DNA from 2 places in the Streptomyces sp. NPDC107765 genome. Region 2 is predicted to be linked to the other one. Evidence: riboswitches for the same ligand, from Rfam matches in the RefSeq annotation. Region 2 holds a riboswitch; the other holds the start of a gene.
The links. Region 2 has a riboswitch for glycine ahead of gcvT (glycine cleavage system aminomethyltransferase GcvT). Riboswitches for the same ligand answer to the same signal wherever they lie in the genome.
Positions count from the first base shown of each region.

Region 1: it holds a riboswitch for glycine, as region 2 does, so the genes downstream of both, gcvP (aminomethyl-transferring glycine dehydrogenase) here and gcvT (glycine cleavage system aminomethyltransferase GcvT) in region 2, are expected to answer to the same signal.

Region 1 is NZ_JBVKBL010000016.1:188,825-197,291, forward strand. It holds gene ACZ7MX_RS32200 (DUF5999 family protein) at 1-11, shown strand, start outside; gene gcvP (aminomethyl-transferring glycine dehydrogenase) at 90-2,975, opposite strand; glycine riboswitch at 3,164-3,261, opposite strand; gene ACZ7MX_RS32210 (PRC-barrel domain-containing protein) at 3,376-3,771, shown strand; gene ACZ7MX_RS32215 (DNA polymerase IV) at 3,669-5,132, opposite strand; gene ACZ7MX_RS32220 (MerR family transcriptional regulator) at 5,199-5,804, opposite strand; gene ACZ7MX_RS32225 (bifunctional nuclease family protein) at 6,000-6,473, opposite strand; gene ftsR (transcriptional regulator FtsR) at 6,530-7,276, opposite strand; gene ACZ7MX_RS32235 (FHA domain-containing protein) at 7,294-8,142, opposite strand; gene ACZ7MX_RS32240 (DUF881 domain-containing protein) at 8,261-8,467, opposite strand, start outside.
Region 2 is NZ_JBVKBL010000017.1:84,991-93,457, forward strand. It holds gene ACZ7MX_RS32650 (enhanced serine sensitivity protein SseB C-terminal domain-containing protein) at 24-821, opposite strand; gene ACZ7MX_RS32655 (enhanced serine sensitivity protein SseB) at 942-1,745, opposite strand; gene ACZ7MX_RS32660 (AAA family ATPase) at 1,879-2,604, opposite strand; glycine riboswitch at 2,833-2,928, shown strand; glycine riboswitch at 2,929-3,045, shown strand; gene gcvT (glycine cleavage system aminomethyltransferase GcvT) at 3,079-4,206, shown strand; gene gcvH (glycine cleavage system protein GcvH) at 4,336-4,713, shown strand; gene glyA (serine hydroxymethyltransferase) at 4,769-6,031, shown strand; gene ACZ7MX_RS32680 (APC family permease) at 6,288-7,970, shown strand; gene ACZ7MX_RS32685 (L-serine ammonia-lyase) at 8,077-8,467, shown strand, end outside.

The sequences.
Region 1 (8,467 bases), on a different contig from region 2:
CGGCGGCCTGACCCCGCGCACCCGGTAAGAACCACCAGGGCCCCCGGCAGAACACCTGCCGAGGGCCCTTGCTGCTGCCGTGGAACGGCTCAGGCGTCGTACGCGTCCAGCGGCGGGCAGGAGCAGACGAGGTTGCGGTCACCGAAGGCGCCGTCGATGCGCCGCACCGGCGGCCAGTACTTCTCGGCCGCCACGACACCGCCCGGGAAGACGGCCTCCTCGCGGGAGTACGGGTGGGTCCACTCGCCGCTCAGCGCGCCCGCGGTGTGCGGGGCGTTGCGCAGCGGGTTGTCGTCCTTGTCCCACTCCCCCGTGCCGACCTTCTCGATCTCCGCGCGGATGGCGATCATCGCGTCGCAGAACCGGTCCAGCTCGGCGAGGTCCTCGCTCTCGGTCGGCTCGATCATGAGCGTGCCGGCCACGGGGAAGGACATCGTCGGCGCGTGGAAGCCGTAGTCGATCAGCCGCTTGGCGACGTCGTCGATGCTCACGCCGGTCGCCTTGGTCAGCGGCCGGACATCGATGATGCACTCGTGCGCCACCAGGCCGCCGGGGCCGTTGTAGAGCACGGGGTAGTGCGGCTCCAGGCGCTTGGCGACGTAGTTGGCGCTGAGGACCGCGACCTGGGTGGCGCGCTTGAGACCCTCGCCGCCCATCAGGCGGACGTACGCCCAGGAGATCGGCAGGATGCCCGCGGAGCCCCAGGGGGCCGCCGAGATCGGTCCGACGCCGGTCTCCGGACCCGCGGTGGGCTGCAGCGGGTGGTTGGGGAGGTACGGCGCCAGGTGGGCGCGGACGGCGACCGGGCCGACGCCGGGGCCGCCGCCGCCGTGCGGGATGCAGAAGGTCTTGTGCAGGTTGAGGTGCGAGACGTCGCCGCCGAACTTGCCCGGCTCGGCCAGGCCGACCAGCGCGTTCAGGTTGGCACCGTCGACGTAGACCTGGCCGCCGGCGTCGTGCACCGCGGCGCAGATCTGGGTGATGTGCTCCTCGAACACGCCGTGGGTGGAGGGGTAGGTCACCATCAGGACCGCGAGCTCGTCACGGTGCTTCTCGATCTTGGCGTGCAGGTCGTCGGCGTCGACCTCGCCGTCCTCGCCGGTCTTGACGACGACGACCTTCATGCCGGCCATCACGGCGCTGGCGGCGTTGGTGCCGTGCGCGGAGGACGGGATCAGGCAGACCGTGCGCTGCTCGTCCCCGTTGGCGCGGTGGTAGGCGCGGACGGCCAGCAGGCCGGCCAGCTCGCCCTGGGAGCCGGCGTTGGGCTGGAGGGAGACCTTGTCGTAGCCGGTGACGGTGGCGAGGCGCTCCTCCAGCTCCTGGATCAGCGTGAGGTAGCCCTGGGCCTGGTCGGCCGGCGCGAAGGGGTGCAGCTGGCCGAACGCGGGCCAGGTGACCGGCTCCATCTCGGTGGTGGCGTTCAGCTTCATCGTGCAGGAGCCGAGCGGGATCATGCCGCGGTCCAGCGCGTAGTCCTTGTCCGCGAGGGTGCGCAGGTAGCGCAGCATCGCGGTCTCGGAGCGGTGCTCGTGGAAGACCGGGTGGGTGAGGTAGTCGTCGGTGCGCAGCAGCGTCTGCGGGAGCGTTTCGTCGGTGGCCGCGTCGAGCTTGTCGATGTCGGCCTGCACGCCGAAGGCGGCCCAGACCCCGGTCAGCTGGGCGCGGCCGGTGGTCTCGTCGCAGGCGATGCCGACCAGGTCCGCGTCGACCTGGCGGAGGTTGATGCCGGCCTCGCGGGCGGCGGCGACGACCTCGGCGGCCCGGCCGGGCACCCGCGCGGTCAGCGTGTCGAAGTACGCACCGTGGACCAGCTCCACACCGCCGGCCCGCAGGCCCTCGGCGAGGATCGCCGCGTAGCGGTGGGTGCGCCGGGCGATGGTGCGCAGGCCCTCGGGGCCGTGGTAGACGGCGTACATACCGGCCATGACGGCGAGCAGCACCTGTGCGGTGCAGATGTTGCTGGTGGCCTTCTCACGGCGGATGTGCTGCTCACGGGTCTGCAGCGCGAGCCGGTAGGCCCGGTGGCCGTCGGCGTCCACGGAGACGCCCACGAGGCGGCCGGGGAGGCTGCGCGCAAACTGCTCGCGCACCGCCATGAAGCCGGCGTGCGGCCCGCCGAAGCCCATCGGGACACCGAAGCGCTGGGTGGTGCCGACCGCGATGTCCGCGCCGAGCTCGCCCGGCGAGGTCAGCAGGGTCAGCGCGAGCAGGTCGGCGGCGACGGTGACGACCGCGCCGAGCTCGTGGGCGCGCTCGATCAGGGCGCGCGGGTCCCGGACGGCACCGGAGGCGCCCGGGTACTGCAGCAGGACGCCGAAGACGCCGCGCTCGGCGATCTCGGCGGGGATGCCGTCGGAGAGGTCGGCGACGACGACCTCGACGCCGGTCGGCTCGGCGCGGGTCTCGATCACGGCGATGGTCTGCGGCAGGCAGTCGGCGTCAACGAGGAAGACACCCTGCTTGACCTTGCCGACGCGGCGGGAGAGCGCCATCGCCTCGGCCGCCGCGGTGCCCTCGTCCAGCAGGGACGCGCCGGAGGTGGGCAGTCCGGTCAGGTCGGCGACCATCGTCTGGAAGTTCAGCAGCGCCTCCAGGCGGCCCTGCGAGATCTCCGGCTGGTAGGGCGTGTAGGCCGTGTACCAGGCGGGGTTCTCCATGACGTTGCGGAGGATCACCGGCGGGGTGAACGTGCCGTAGTAGCCCAGGCCGATCATGGAGGCCAGCACCTGGTTGCGGTCCGCGAGGCCGCGCAGCTCCTGGAGGACCTCGGCCTCGGTACGGGCCTGCGGCAGGCCGAGCGCCTCCGCGCTCTTGATCACGTCGGGTACGGCGGCGTCGGTGAGCTCGTCCAGCGACCCGAAACCGAGGTGCGCCAGCATCTTGGCCTGCGCCTCGTGGTCGGGGCCGATGTGCCGGTGCTCGAAGGGGGTGCCGCGCTCCAGCTCGGTCAAGGAGATGCGGTTGGTGGTCATCTGCGGGGGCCTCCTGGTCGGTACGACCTACGAGGGGCACCACGGCGCGGGTGCCCGGACGGCCTCCCCCTCTGTCATCTCAACCTGAGAGCTTCACCGGCCCGCGCACGGCGGCCCGGCTTTCACCGTCGGTGAGGAGGGGTCCCGGAGCTGTGCCTTCCGCGGCCCGCCCTGCTTTCCAGAGTGACCTCGTCCGTGCGGTACGTGTGCCTGAGAGATTCCGGGGAGGATTTGCTCCTTCGGCGCCCTCGTCGCGAACGACAAAGGACTCTCCCGCACGGGTTCTGCGGCCATTCGCCAGCCTACCAGCGCGCCACTCGAAGGATCCTTCGAGTGGCCGGGGCATGAAATGTGCCGTTTGGTAGTTGTCACAGGGCAGTTGCGACCAATTGGAGGGGCCGTGCAAACCGATATCGATCCCCGGAGCCTGATCGGCCGCAAAGCGTTCGACCGTAACGGCGCGAAGATAGGCACCATCGACGAGGTCTATCTGGACGACGCGACGGGGGAACCGGAGTGGGCGGCCGTACGCACCGGGCTCTTCAGCCGGGACGCGTTCGTCCCCCTGGAACCCAGCAAAATGGTCGGCGAGAACCTGCACATCCCGTACGACCGCAAGCTGATCAAGAACGCCCCGGACTTCGGTGTGGGCCGCCACCTCTCCCCTGAGCAGGAGCTTCAGCTCTACCACCACTACCGCCTGGATATCTCCTCCCCCGACCCCGACGCGGTGTCCCCCGGCAATTCGGGCGCCTCCGACACGGACTTCGGCACGATCGCCGGATCGGAGGACTGATCCGCCGCAGGCCCCCCGCCCACCAGCGGCAGGGGCTCCCCCGGCCGTAGCGCCGGGTCCTCGACGGCAAAGGTCCGCACCCTCCCCGGTGCGGACCACGGCGTCTCGAAGCGGACGGTCACTCTCCCCAGCCCGCTGCCCTGTACCCACCCCGCGCCGTACTCGTCGTGGACCACGTCCAGGCCCGGATGCCAGCGGCGCGGCCGCTCCTCCTCGGGCGCCTCCTCGGCCGGCTCCGCCCCGGCCCGCTCCTCCGCGGCCCGCGCCAGCTCCTCGGCCTCGCGCTCCGTCGTCAGCTGGGCGAAGAGGTCCTCCTGCGTGAAGTCGGCCAGCCCGCTGACCCCCACCCCCAGCAGCCGGACCCCGCCGGTGGTGTCCACCAGCTCCAGCAGCCGCACCGCGGCCTCCCGGATGACCGCGGGGTCGTCGGTGGGCCCGCGCAGGGTCTCGGAACGGGTCAGCGTCGAGAAGTCGTAATTGCGCACCTTGATCACCACCGTGCGCCCGGAGCGCCCTGCCGCCCGCAGCCGCTGGACGCAGCGGTCGGCCAGCCGCAGCACCTCCGTCCGCACCCGCGTCCGGTCGGTCAGGTCGACCTCGAAGGTGTCCTCGACGGAGATGGACTTGGCGTCGCGCTCGGCCACCACGGGACGGTCGTCCTGCCCCAGGGCCATCGCGTAGAGCCCGGCGCCGTGCGCCTTCCCCAGGAGCCGTACCAGCTCCGCCTCGCCGGCCTCCGCGGTCTCCACGACCGTGTGGATCCCGGCGCGGCGCAGCGTCTCGGCCGTCGCGGGCCCCACCCCGGGCAGCATGCGGACCGACATCGGGCCCAGCAGCTCCCGCTCGGTGCCGGGCGGAATGACCACCAGGCCGTCCGGCTTGGCCTGCTCGGACGCGATCTTCGCCAGCATCTTGGCGCCGGCCAGCCCCACCGAGCCGGTCAGGCCGGTCGCCGCCCGGATGTCGCGCCGCAGCTGCTCCCCCACGGCCCGTACCGCGGCCGTCTCCGGGGCCACCCCGCCCGCCTCCAGGTCCACGAACGCCTCGTCCAGGCTCAGCGGCTCCACCAGCGGCGACAGCGCGTGCAGCAGCCCCATGACCGTTTCACTCACCTGGCGGTACAAGGTGAAACGCGGACTGAGATATGCGGCGTTGGGGCACAGCCGGCGCGCCTGGGCCGTCGGCATCGCCGAGCGCACCCCGAAGACCCGGGCCTCGTACGACGCCGTGGCGACGACGCCACGCGGCCCGATCCCGCCGACCACCACCGGTTTCCCGCGCAGGCTCGGCTTCGCCGCCTGCTCAGCAGAGGCGTAGAACGCATCCATGTCCAGATGCAGGATCGTCGGCGCGGGTCTCACATGTCCGATGCTGCCGCATGGCACTGACAATCGACCCGCCACCGGGCCGGGGCCCGGGTGCGCGGCTCAGCCGGCCCGGTGGCGCCGCCGCGCCAGCTCGTCGTGCGGGTTCTTCCCGATCAGCGTCTCGCCGGTGTCCACGCGCTCCCCGTGCAGCTGCGACAGGGCGCCCTCCACGTCCCGCCACACCACGCCCACGGCGATCCCGAAGACGCCCTGGCCGCCCTGGAGCAGATCCACGACCTGGTCGGGCGAGGTGCACTCGTAGACCGTCGCGCCGTCGCTCATCAGCGTCATCCGCGTCAGGTCCGCCAGCCCCCGCGCGCGCAGGTGCTGGACGGCGGTGCGGATGTTCTGCAGCGAGACCCCGGTGTCCAGCAGCCGCTTGACGATCTTCAGGACGACGACGTCCCGGAAGCTGTAGAGCCGCTGGGTGCCGGAGCCGTACGCGGGCCGGATGCTCGGCTCCACCAGGCCGGTGCGCGCCCAGTAGTCGAGCTGCCGGTAGGTGATGCCCGCTGCCGCGCATGCGGTCGGGCCGCGATAGCCGATGTTCTGCGCCTCGCAGTCCCCCGACACCGCCGCGGCCGGTGCCGGGGCGCGGTTCGCCGTTGCGCCCACGTGGAGCGGCAACGCCCCTTCCGCCGCCATACCGTCGCCGGTGATTGCCACGCCGCCCTCCGTCCTCCACGTCCCGGACGGGACCTGCCATATCGACGGTATGCAGTCACTCGGGGTGCGTCAACGATCGCCGCGCTCGCCACGCCGAGTGATAATCACCCTACGAGTGGTTTCTCGTGACCTCGCGCGGGGAATGGCTAAATAGTTTGGCCGGAATCAGACCCTTCGCCCGTCCGGCCCCACCGGCTACTGGCTGTTGGTCCCGAAGTCCTCGGGCGAGATCTGGTCGAGGAACTCGCGGAACTTCTCCACCTCGTCCTCCTGCTCGTCCGGGATCGCGATCCCCGCGTCGTCCAGCACACCGTCGGTGCCGAAGATCGGCGTTCCGGTGCGCAGCGCCAGCGCTATCGCGTCGGACGGACGGGCACTGACCTCCACCCCGCTGGCGAAGACCAGTTCCGCATAGAAGACCCCCTCGCGCAGGTCGGTGATGCGCACCTGCGTCAGCTCCTGCCCCACCGCCTCCAGCACGTCCTTGAAAAGGTCGTGCGTCAGCGGCCTTGCGGGGACCATGCCCTGCTGGGCGAAGGCGATGGCGGTGGCCTCACCCGGCCCGATCCAAATGGGCAGGTAACGGTCGCCCCCCACCTCCCGCAGGAGCACGATCGGTTGGCTGGAAGGCATTTCCACCCGGACACCCACGACGTCGAGCTCGTTCACACAGCAACCCTAGGACGTGCCCGGCAGGTTTGGGTAGTCGGGCACTCTTTTGCTCACTACGACCGGCCCCGCAGCGCGCTCTGGACCAGCGCCGCGTGCAGCCGTACGGAGAGCGTGGCGAGCTCCCTTGCGGTGGCCTCGGCATGGGCCCTGGTCTGCGGATTGCGGTGCCGCCGAAGGGGTGCAACGACCTGCTCGACCAGGCCCGCCTCGCGCTCCGCGGCCGCCTTGACGACCCGAAGGTGCCGTGGTTCGAGACCGAAACGGCCCAGGTCGGCGACAAGTTTGGCGACCGTGACGGCCTCGATGTCGTATCCGCCGTCCGCATGGGGGACGATGAGTCCGTACGACTCCCAGTCGGCGAGCGCCGCCTCGTCCACCTCGGCGGCGGCCAGCAGCTCTGCCCGGCCGATCCGGGCGGCCGTGGGGGTTTCCTCGCCCGCTTCCGGGACGCCCTCGATCAGATCGCGGGCCGGCGCGGCGGGCGCCGGCAGCGTGACCTGCTCACCGCGCTCGATGGCGTCCAGATGCTCGCGGATGACCTTCAGCGGCAGATAGTGGTCGCGCTGCATCCGCAGGACGCTCGCCAGCCGCTCCACGTCGGCCGGGGTGAATTTCCGGTACCCGGAAGGCGTGCGCTTCGGTTCGACCAGCCCCTCGGCCTCCAGGAAGCGGATCTTGGAGATGGTGACCTCGGGGAACTCCTCGCGCAGCTGGTTGAGCACCGTGCCGATGCTCACCGGCTTGCCGGCCGAGGAGGCGGTGCCGGAATGCCCGGCACCGCCTTTCGGTGTATGGCGCATGTGCCTTCCCTGGCCGGTCAGATGCCGGCGCCTCGCTGGCTCGCGTAGAAGACCAGGCGGTACTTGCCGATCTGGACCTCGTCGCCGTTGTTGAGGGCGACGGAGTCGATGCGCTCACGGTTGACGTAGGTGCCGTTCAGGCTGCCGACGTCGGAGACCGTGAAGAGGCCGTCCGGGCCGCGACGGAATTCCACGTGGCGACGCGAGACCGTCACGTCGTCGAGGAAGATGTCGCTCTGCGGATGGCGGCCCGCCGTCGTCAGCTCGCTGTCCAGGAGGAAGCGGCTGCCGGAGTTCGGACCGCGGCGGACGATGAGCAGCGCCGAACCCAACGGAAGGGCGTCGACGGCCGCCTGGGCCTCCGGGGACAGCGCGGGCGAGAGGTTCTGGCCCGTCGTCTCCGCGTCGTAGGCCTCGAGCCCCGAAATGGAGATCGTCGACGTCGTCTCGGACGCCCGCTCGGGCTGGGCTCCCGGGCGCAGCGGCGCGCCGCAGTTGGAGCAGAACCGGCTCGCCTCGGCGTTCCGGTGCCCACACCTCGTACAAACCGGCAAGGCCGGACCTCCGCCCGTGGGTGCGGCTGATGGTTCCTGGGAACCTATGCGGGCGGCACCGGAGGGGTCAACAGAACCCGCGCCGTGCCCCCCGGACGGACCGCCGACCTCGTCACGGAAGAGGGGACGGTTCTCGGCCGCGCCGCTCTCGTCGGCCCGGCCCGCAGCGCGATGCCGCGCGGAGCCGCTGCCGCCCTCCTGGCGCGCGCTCTTGCCGAACAGCTTTCCAAACAACTTCACGGGCGATTCCCCTTGAACGAAACAGACCCGCCCGTGGGGCAGGACGAACCCTCGATGCACACACCGGCCCATCCGGACATCCAGTGAACGTCCGTGGCCTCCAGACAGTTTCCACCACACACCACACGCACGGTGCGTCGACCCCCCGCTACCTCATGCCCTCCTGGGGCACTCGACATACCTGTACGCCTCACTGCGATGACGACCGAGCGTAGTCAGGCCGCTTCGCCGCCCGCAAGGCGTCCACAATGATCTTCTCCTCACGGGTCACAGACACCTTGGCCTGCTCCTTCTCCAGTGTCTGGACCACTCCGCCGGGGATGTTCAGCGCCGGCTCCAGATCCTCCGGCTTGCCGATGACCTTGAAGCGGTACGGCTGCGTGACGCGCCTGCCGTC
Region 2 (8,467 bases):
AGACGGACGGTGGGTAAGGCCGCTCAGTACGGCCGCGGGTAGCCGTAGCCGTACGAGGGCGCCGGTGGCTGGGCCGGCTGCTGGGTGTAGCCGTCACGGTCGAAGAACGGCCGCGCGACGGCCCGCATCCACATGGCGACCGGGTCGTACTCGTCGCTCATCGCGACCGTGGAGACCGGCAATCCGTCCGGGACGGCACCGATCGACTGCTGGATCATCAACCGGGCGGAATCCACCGCCTGCGGGCCGGTGTCGTACAGATCCAGACCGATCGCCAGATACGGGGCGCCGAGCGCGGGCTGCACCCAGGCGCGGCGCAACGACCGTACGGCGGGCGTGCGATGGGCGTTCTGCGCCAGCAGCGCGTAGAACTGCGGGATGTCGATGACCGGGTCGGAGAGCCGCAGCGGACCGGCGGGCAGCCGGTCGAGACCGCCGGCGATCCGGCGCAGATCCAGCCAGGGAATGCCGACCCCGCCGCCGGGAGCATGCGGATTCAGCCACAGTCCCCAGCGGTCGGGGAAGAGCGCGGTGGCGATCTCCAGGCCGCTGACGACCTCGTGGTCGCGGTTCCAGCCGGAGGCGGCGAGTTCGGGCGCGGAGGTCACGCACGGCGCGTAGCCGAGGCCGTCGACCTCCATGTTCCCGTACTGCGCATCGGCCGAACCGGCCCGGCCGTGCCAGAGCAGCATCCAGACCTGGCCCGCGGCGAGTGCGTGCAGCAGGGCTTCGTAGGCGTCGTAACGGCCGGGCGAGACCTGCTGCAGCAGCTGCTCCAGCTGTCCGGCCGCCGCCGGCCCCTGATGCGCACCCGCACTCACGTGGTCCGTCCCCTCTCTCGGCAGGGCACGTGTGGGTGCGCCCGCGCGTCATCCAACCAGCTTAGGGCTTGCCGGTGGTCCAGGGCCGGAAGGCCGCGGCGTCCGCAACGGCGGGGAACCCTAGGAGTGCTCGCGCGAGTAGAAAGGCCGTACCCGCTCCAGCATCCAGTCGGCGACCGGGTCGCCCTGGGCGAGGTCCAGCATGACGAGCTGTACGGGCCAGGGCACCGGCACCGCGCCGAGGGCCCGCCCCAGGCCCGCGAGCACCGTGTCGCGGGCCGATCCGTCGTGCAGCGCCTCGGGGACCGTGGCGACCTGGACACCGACGAACAGTGCGGGCGTGTCGCCTTCCACGCTGGCCAGGACACGCCGGGCAGTCAGGACAATTCCGACGCCGGAGAACTCCAGTCCGGCGGCGGCCAGGAAGTCCACCGGCTCGTCCTGCCAGTCCGGTTCGAAGAGCCGCACCCGGCCGCCGCTCGGCAGTCCGCCGGTATCCGGTTCCTGACGTCCCGAGCGGCACAATTCGGCCACCGCGGGCGGCGGCACCGGGACGCCGACCGTCCCGTCCGGATTCACCACGATCCCGATCTTCGGCGGCAGCCCGCGGGCGAACTCCACGGCCGGCGCGACGGTGAAGGACATGTGCGAGCCGACGACCCGCAGGAACTCCTGCTCGGAGCTGTAGACCGGGACGTAGGCAAGCCCGCCGATGTCGACGGTGGGCAGGTCCAGTCCGGCGGTACCCGGGCCCGCGCCCTGCGGACCGCCGCCGTTGGGCAGCGGCACCCACACCCGGCTGCGGCCCAGGACCTCGACGATCCGGCCGCCGGCGCCGGGATGCCCGACCGAGGCGGCCAGCACCTCTTCGAGTTCGTTCGCCGGCCAGGCCAGCTGCGGTATCCCCTGCTCCGGAAAGTTCATCTGCATCCACCCGTGTTCCACACCGCACTCCGCGCTTTCTGGCCCATGACCCTAGACGAGAGAAAGCGGTGGCCGCGCCCGCGGGGCGGGTGACGCTGCGGCGGGCGGCGGCGCGGGCGGAAGCGGGCGCCGGTCAGCGGAAGGTGAGGGTTTCCAGGGCGCTCGCCGCGCGGCGGTCCAGCAGCACGACCGAGGCGAATCCGCGCGGCAGCCGGGCCGCCTCCGCGCCGCCGACCAGCCCGGACACCGCCCGGCGGTGCCGGGCGAAGGCGTACCCCGACACCCCGCGGCCGCGCGCCTGCTGGCCGGCCCGGGCCACCTCCGGTGCCACGTCGAGCAGGACGAGATGCAGCCCCCGGCCGCCGCGGCCGGCCGCCCGGGCCATCCAGCGGCGCACCCACGCCAGCGTCCCGCAGTCGTGCACCACCACGCTGCGGCCGGAGCGCAGTGCCCTGCCGAGCGCCAGATAGTGCGCGGCCCGGACCAGCGGGCGGTAGAGGCCGTAGGGCAGCCGGCGCAGTCTGCCGCGTTCGAAGCGCTCGCGGACGTCCTGGGAGTCGATCCGGTGCACCTCGGCCCCGCCGCCGTCCAGCGGCGGCACGACCCGGTGCATCAGGGTGCTCTTGCCGCTGCCGGGCAGGCCGGAGACGACCACCAGGTCACCGGGCGGGAACCGCAGCTCGGCGGCGGCCCGGGCCCGGTCGTCGCCGCGCAGGTCCACCACCCGCGCCCCGCGCCCCGGCCGGACGACCGGGCGGGCCGGGCGCCGGGCCCGGGGTGCGGCGGCGCGGACCGCCACCGGCTCTTCGGGTCCGGCCCCCGATGTGGCCGCGAGTGCCGCGTCCCTGTGCACCGTGATCACCCTCCCCGTCCGGGTTGTGTCCGGGTTACGGTCCGGCCCGAGGCCGGTTCCCTACCCGCAGAGTGTCAAGAAAAGGTAATGACCATCAAGGTGATTGTCCGATCCGCCCACGTCGGGGACGGTGCGCCGACCGGGCCTCCTGTATTCGGCGATCCCGTGCAATGATGTGCGCGCCACGTGCACATCTCGGTTCACCCGTGCACCGCCAACTCCATACCGGCCGCTTGAATCCGCGCGGGAGAGTCCCCGGCCGCCACGGCGGGGCGCCGAAGGAGCAAGTCCTCCCTTGAATCTCTCAGGCCCCTATACCGCGCGGGCGAGGCAGATCTGAAAAGCGAGTCCGGCCCGGCCCACGGGGCGGCTCCACCCAAGGTGCAAACCGGGCCCGTTCGCGGGCTCCCGGTGAACCTCTCAGGTTCCGATGACAGATGGGGAGAACGTCTTGTCACCCCTGCCTGGGAGCCCAGAACCATGACTGATGCCCCCCGCCGCACGGCGCTCGATGCCACGCATCGGGCACTCGGCGCGACCATGACCGACTTCGCCGGCTGGGACATGCCACTGCGCTACGGCAGCGAGCGCGACGAACACGTCGCGGTCCGCACCCGCGCCGGCCTCTTCGACCTCTCCCACATGGGCGAGATCACCGTCACCGGCCCGCAGGCCGCCGACCTCCTCGACTTCGCCCTGGTCGGCAACATCGGCGGGGTGAAGACCGGCCGCGCCCGGTACACCATGATCTGCAACGCCGAGGGCGGCATCCTGGACGACCTGATCGTCTACCGGCTGGCCGACCAGGAGTACATGGTGGTCGCCAACGCCTCCAACGCCCAGGTCGTGCTGGACGCGCTGACCGCCCGGGGCGGCGGCTTCGACGCCGTGGTCCGCGACGACCGGGACGCCTACGCGCTGCTCGCGGTGCAGGGCCCGGAGTCCCCCGGCATCCTCAAGAAGCTGACGGACGCCGATCTGGACGGGCTGAAGTACTACGCCGGCCTGCCCGGCACGGTCGCCGGCGTCGAGGCGCTGATCGCCCGTACCGGCTACACCGGCGAGGACGGCTTCGAGCTGTTCGTCCGGCCGGCCGACGCGGTCGCCCTCTGGGAGGCGCTGACCGAGGCCGGCAAGGACGTGGGCCTGGTGCCGTGCGGGCTGTCCTGCCGGGACACCCTGCGCCTGGAGGCGGGCATGCCGCTGTACGGGCACGAGCTCACCACCGCCACCACCCCCTTCGACGCGGGCCTGGGCCGGGTCGTGAAGTTCGAGAAGACGACCAACAACGGCGACTTCGTCGGCCGCGCCGCGCTGGAGGTGGCCGCCGAACGCGCCGAGGCCGCCCCGCCGCGCAAGCTGGTCGGGCTGATCGCCCAGGGCCGCCGGGTCCCGCGCGCGGGCTACCCGGTCGTCTCCGCCGACGGGACGGTGATCGGCGAGGTCACCTCGGGCGCCCCCTCCCCCACGCTCGGCAAGCCGATCGCGATCGCCTACGTCGACGCGGACTGGGCCACACCGGGCACCGAGGGTGTCCACGTGGACATCCGTGGAAGCCATGAGCCGTACGAGGTCCTCGCGCTGCCCTTCTACAAGCGGCAGAAGTAACGGTTCGCCCCGGCGGACCGGGCGGCGGCGCGCCACCGCGCGTCTCACTGTGCAAGACGCTCCCCCGGACTTCGTCCGGTGAGGTGCCCCCATTCACGATCACACCCTCGCGTACAGGAGAATCGAGCCATGAGCAACCCCCAGCAGCTGCGCTACAGCAAGGAGCACGAGTGGCTGTCGGCCGCCGAGGAAGGCGTCTCGACGGTCGGCATCACGGAGCACGCGGCGAACGCCCTCGGCGACGTCGTCTACGTGCAGCTCCCTGAGGTCGGCTCCACGGTCACGGCGGGCGAGAGCTGCGGTGAGCTGGAGTCGACCAAGTCGGTCAGCGATCTCTACGCGCCCGTGCACGGCGAGATCGTGGAGATCAACGAGGACGTCGTCAACGACCCCTCGCTGGTGAACTCCGCCCCGTTCGAGGGCGGTTGGCTGTTCAAGGTGAAGATCAGCGACGAGCCCGCCGAGCTGCTCTCGGCCGACGAGTACGCCGCGTTCATCACCGAGTGAGCCACCCCGCCCGTTGGAAGTGCTCTGCGCCCTCTGACCCCTCCAGGAAAGACCCATGTCGCTTCTGAACAGCTCCCTGCACGAGCTCGACCCCGACGTCGCCGCGGCCGTCGACGCCGAGCTGCACCGCCAGCAGTCCACCCTCGAAATGATCGCGTCGGAGAACTTCGCCCCCGTCGCCGTCATGGAGGCCCAGGGCTCCGTCCTCACCAACAAGTACGCCGAGGGTTACCCCGGCCGCCGCTACTACGGCGGCTGCGAGCACGTCGATGTCGTCGAGCAGATCGCCATCGACCGCATCAAGGCCCTCTTCGGCGCGCCCTACGCCAACGTCCAGCCCCACTCCGGCGCCCAGGCCAACGCCGCCGCCATGTTCGCCCTCCTCAAGCCGGGCGACACCATCCTGGGTCTCAACCTCGCCCACGGCGGGCACCTGACCCATGGCATGAAGATCAACTTCAGCGGCAAGCTCTACAACGTCGTCCCGTACCACGTCGACGAGAAGACCAACCTGGTCGACATGGACGAGGTCGAGCGCCTGGCCAAGGAGCACCGCCCCAAGCTGATCGTCGCCGGCTGGTCGGCCTACCCCCGCCAGCTCGACTTCGCCGCCTTCCGCCGCATCGCCGACGCCGTCGACGCCTACCTCATGGTCGACATGGCCCACTTCGCGGGTCTCGTGGCGGCCGGGCTGCACCCCTCGCCGGTGCCGCACGCCCACGTGGTGACCACCACCACCCACAAGACCCTCGGCGGCCCCCGCGGCGGCGTCATCCTCTCCGCCACCCCGGAGATCTCCAAGAAGGTCAACTCCGCGGTCTTCCCCGGCCAGCAGGGCGGCCCCCTGGAACACGTCATCGCGGCCAAGGCGGTCTCCTTCAAGGTCGCCGCGTCCGACGAGTTCAAGGAGCGCCAGCAGCGGACCCTGGAAGGCGCCAAGATCCTCGCCGAGCGCCTGGTCCAGGACGACGTCACCGAGCACGGTGTGTCGGTCCTGTCCGGCGGCACCGACGTCCACCTCGTCCTGGTCGACCTGCGCAACAGCCAGCTCGACGGCCAGCAGGCCGAGGACCGCCTCCACGAGGTCGGCATCACCGTCAACCGCAACGCCATCCCCAACGACCCCCGGCCCCCGATGGTGACCTCGGGTCTGCGGATCGGCACCCCGGCCCTGGCCACCCGCGGTTTCCAGGCCGACGACTTCCGCGAGGTCGCCGACATCATCGCCGAGGCCCTCAAGCCGGACTACGACGCCGAGGCCCTCAAGGCCCGGGTCACCGCACTCGCGGAGAAGTACCCGCTGTACCCGTCGCTGTGACGCGTCTCATGCGGTGATCCTCCGGTCCGCCGGCCCTCGGCGGACGGGGGCTCAACGGGCCGTGGGCCCGGGGCCGTTGGTCCCGGGCCCCCGGTCTGCATGCCCGGCTTCCCCTCCCCCTTCGTCGATGTCGCGCGCCCGCACGGCGGAATCCGGGATTCCGGGTGAGGGGCGCGAAATAGGGTGTCAGCGGCATACACAGCGGCCCTTCAACGGCGAGGGGGCATTTCGACAGCAGGACGGACGACACCACCCCATGGACATGAGCGCGGGCGACCGGAAGGGCCTCAGCCTCTTCGCCCTCATCATGATCGGCATCGGCTCGATCTTCGGCTCCGGCTGGCTCTTCGGCGCCGGTGCCGCCGCGCAAGTGGCGGGCCCCGCGGCACTGGTCGCGTGGGTGATCGGTGCCGTCTTCATCGGCATGATCGCGATGTCCTACGCGGAGGTCGGCGCGGCCTACCCGATCCCCGGCGGAATGGCCCGCTACGGCCACCTCTCGCACGGACCGGTGCTCGGCTTCCTCACCGGCTGGGCGGTGTGGATCGCGACCGCCTCGCTCATCCCGATCGAGTCGATCGCCGCCACCCAGTACATGACGTCCTGGGGCTTCGGCTGGGCGAAGGGGCTGGTCGAACCGGCCGGCCACCAGCTCTCGGCGTCCGGCATGGCCGTGGCGCTGGCCCTGACCGTCGCGCTCTGGCTGACCTGCTACTGGTCGGTGCAGCTGCTGGCCCGCGCCAACACCGTGCTCACCGTGGTGAAGTTCGCCATCCCGGTGCTCGCCGTGGCGGCGCTGGCCGCCTCCGGCTTCCACACCTCGAACCTCACCGCGCAGGGCGGCTTCGCCCCGTACGGCTGGTCGGCCGTGCTCACCGCCGTCACCACCTGCGGCGTGGTCTTCGCCTTCAACGGGTTCCAGGCCGTGGTCAACCTCGGCGGCGCCGCCCGGAACCCGGGCCGGGCCATCCCGGTCGCCCTGGTCGGTGCGCTCACCCTGGGCCTGGTGATCTACCTGGCGCTGCAGACCGCGTACCTGGGGGCGGTGCCGCCCGAGCAGCTGGCCCGGGCCGGCGGCTGGCAGGGGGTGAACCTGGGCTCGCCGTTCGCCGACCTCGCCAAGCTGCTGATGCTGCACTGGGTGGTCACGATGCTGCAGTTCGGCGCGTTCATCTCGCCGGCCGGCTCCAACATCGCCAACGTGGCCTCGGCCGCGTACATGGTCACCAACCTGGCGGAGACCGGCTTCTTCCCGCGGAAGCTGGCGGCCGTGCACCCGCGGTACGGCACCGCCCGCCCGGCGATGTGGCTCAACCTCGGCTTCTCCGTCCTGTTGCTGCTGACCGTCGGGCGCAGCTGGCAGGCGCTGGCCGGGGTGGTCTCGGCGGCCATGGTCATCTCGTACCTGATCGGCCCGATCGCGGTGGGGGTGCTGCGCCGGACCGCGCCGGAGCTGCCCCGTCCGTTCCGGCTCCCGGCCGCCGGGGTCCTCAGCCCGGTCACCTTCGCCTTCGCGGCCTGCGCCCTGTACTGGTCGAAGTGGCCGGACACCGGCAAGGTGACCGCGCTGACGCTGGTGTCCGTGCCGATCGCGGTGCTGGTGCTGCGCCACCGGGCCGGGTCCCTCGGCGCGGCCCGGCTGCGGCGGCAGTTCGCCCCGGCCTGGTGGATGATCGTCTTCCTGCTCTGGCTGGCCGCGCTGTCCGCGCTGGGCAGCCCGGACTTCGGCGGGCACGGCATCATCCCCGGCGGCCTGGACATCGCCCTGGTCGCGCTCTCCGCGCCGGCCTTCTACTTCTGGGCCGTACGGGCCGGCGTCCGGGCCCGGGCGACCGGCCTGACCGGCCCGCCGGCCGCCGCGGTGGCCGGCCGGGCACCCGCTGTGACACCGACACCTCCCGTTACACCCGCCGACGGCCGCCCGACGGTTTCCGTCTGACGGCACCGCGCCGGGTCCGCGTTACGCTCGACATTCGGCGCAGAAACGTACCTCTTCGTCCGATAGCTCCACCGTCCACCACGAGCAGACAAGGGAGTCCGCCCCCGTGGCCATCTCCGTCTTCGACCTTTTCTCCATCGGCATAGGTCCCTCCAGCTCCCACACCGTCGGCCCGATGCGCGCCGCCCGGATGTTCGCCGGCCGGCTCAAGAAGGACGGCCTGCTCGCCCGGACGGCCCGCATCCACGCCGAACTCTTCGGCTCCCTGGGCGCCACCGGCCACGGCCACGGCACCCCCAAGGCCGTCCTGCTCGGCCTGGAGGGCGACTCCCCGCGCACCGTCGACGTCGAAACCGCCGACGACCGGGTCGCGGCGATCAAGGAGTCGGGGCGGATCAGCCTGCTCGGCGCCCACGAGATCGCCTTCGACTTCGACGAGGACCTGGTCCTGCACCGCCGCAAGACCCTGCCGTACCACGCCAACGGCATGACGGTCC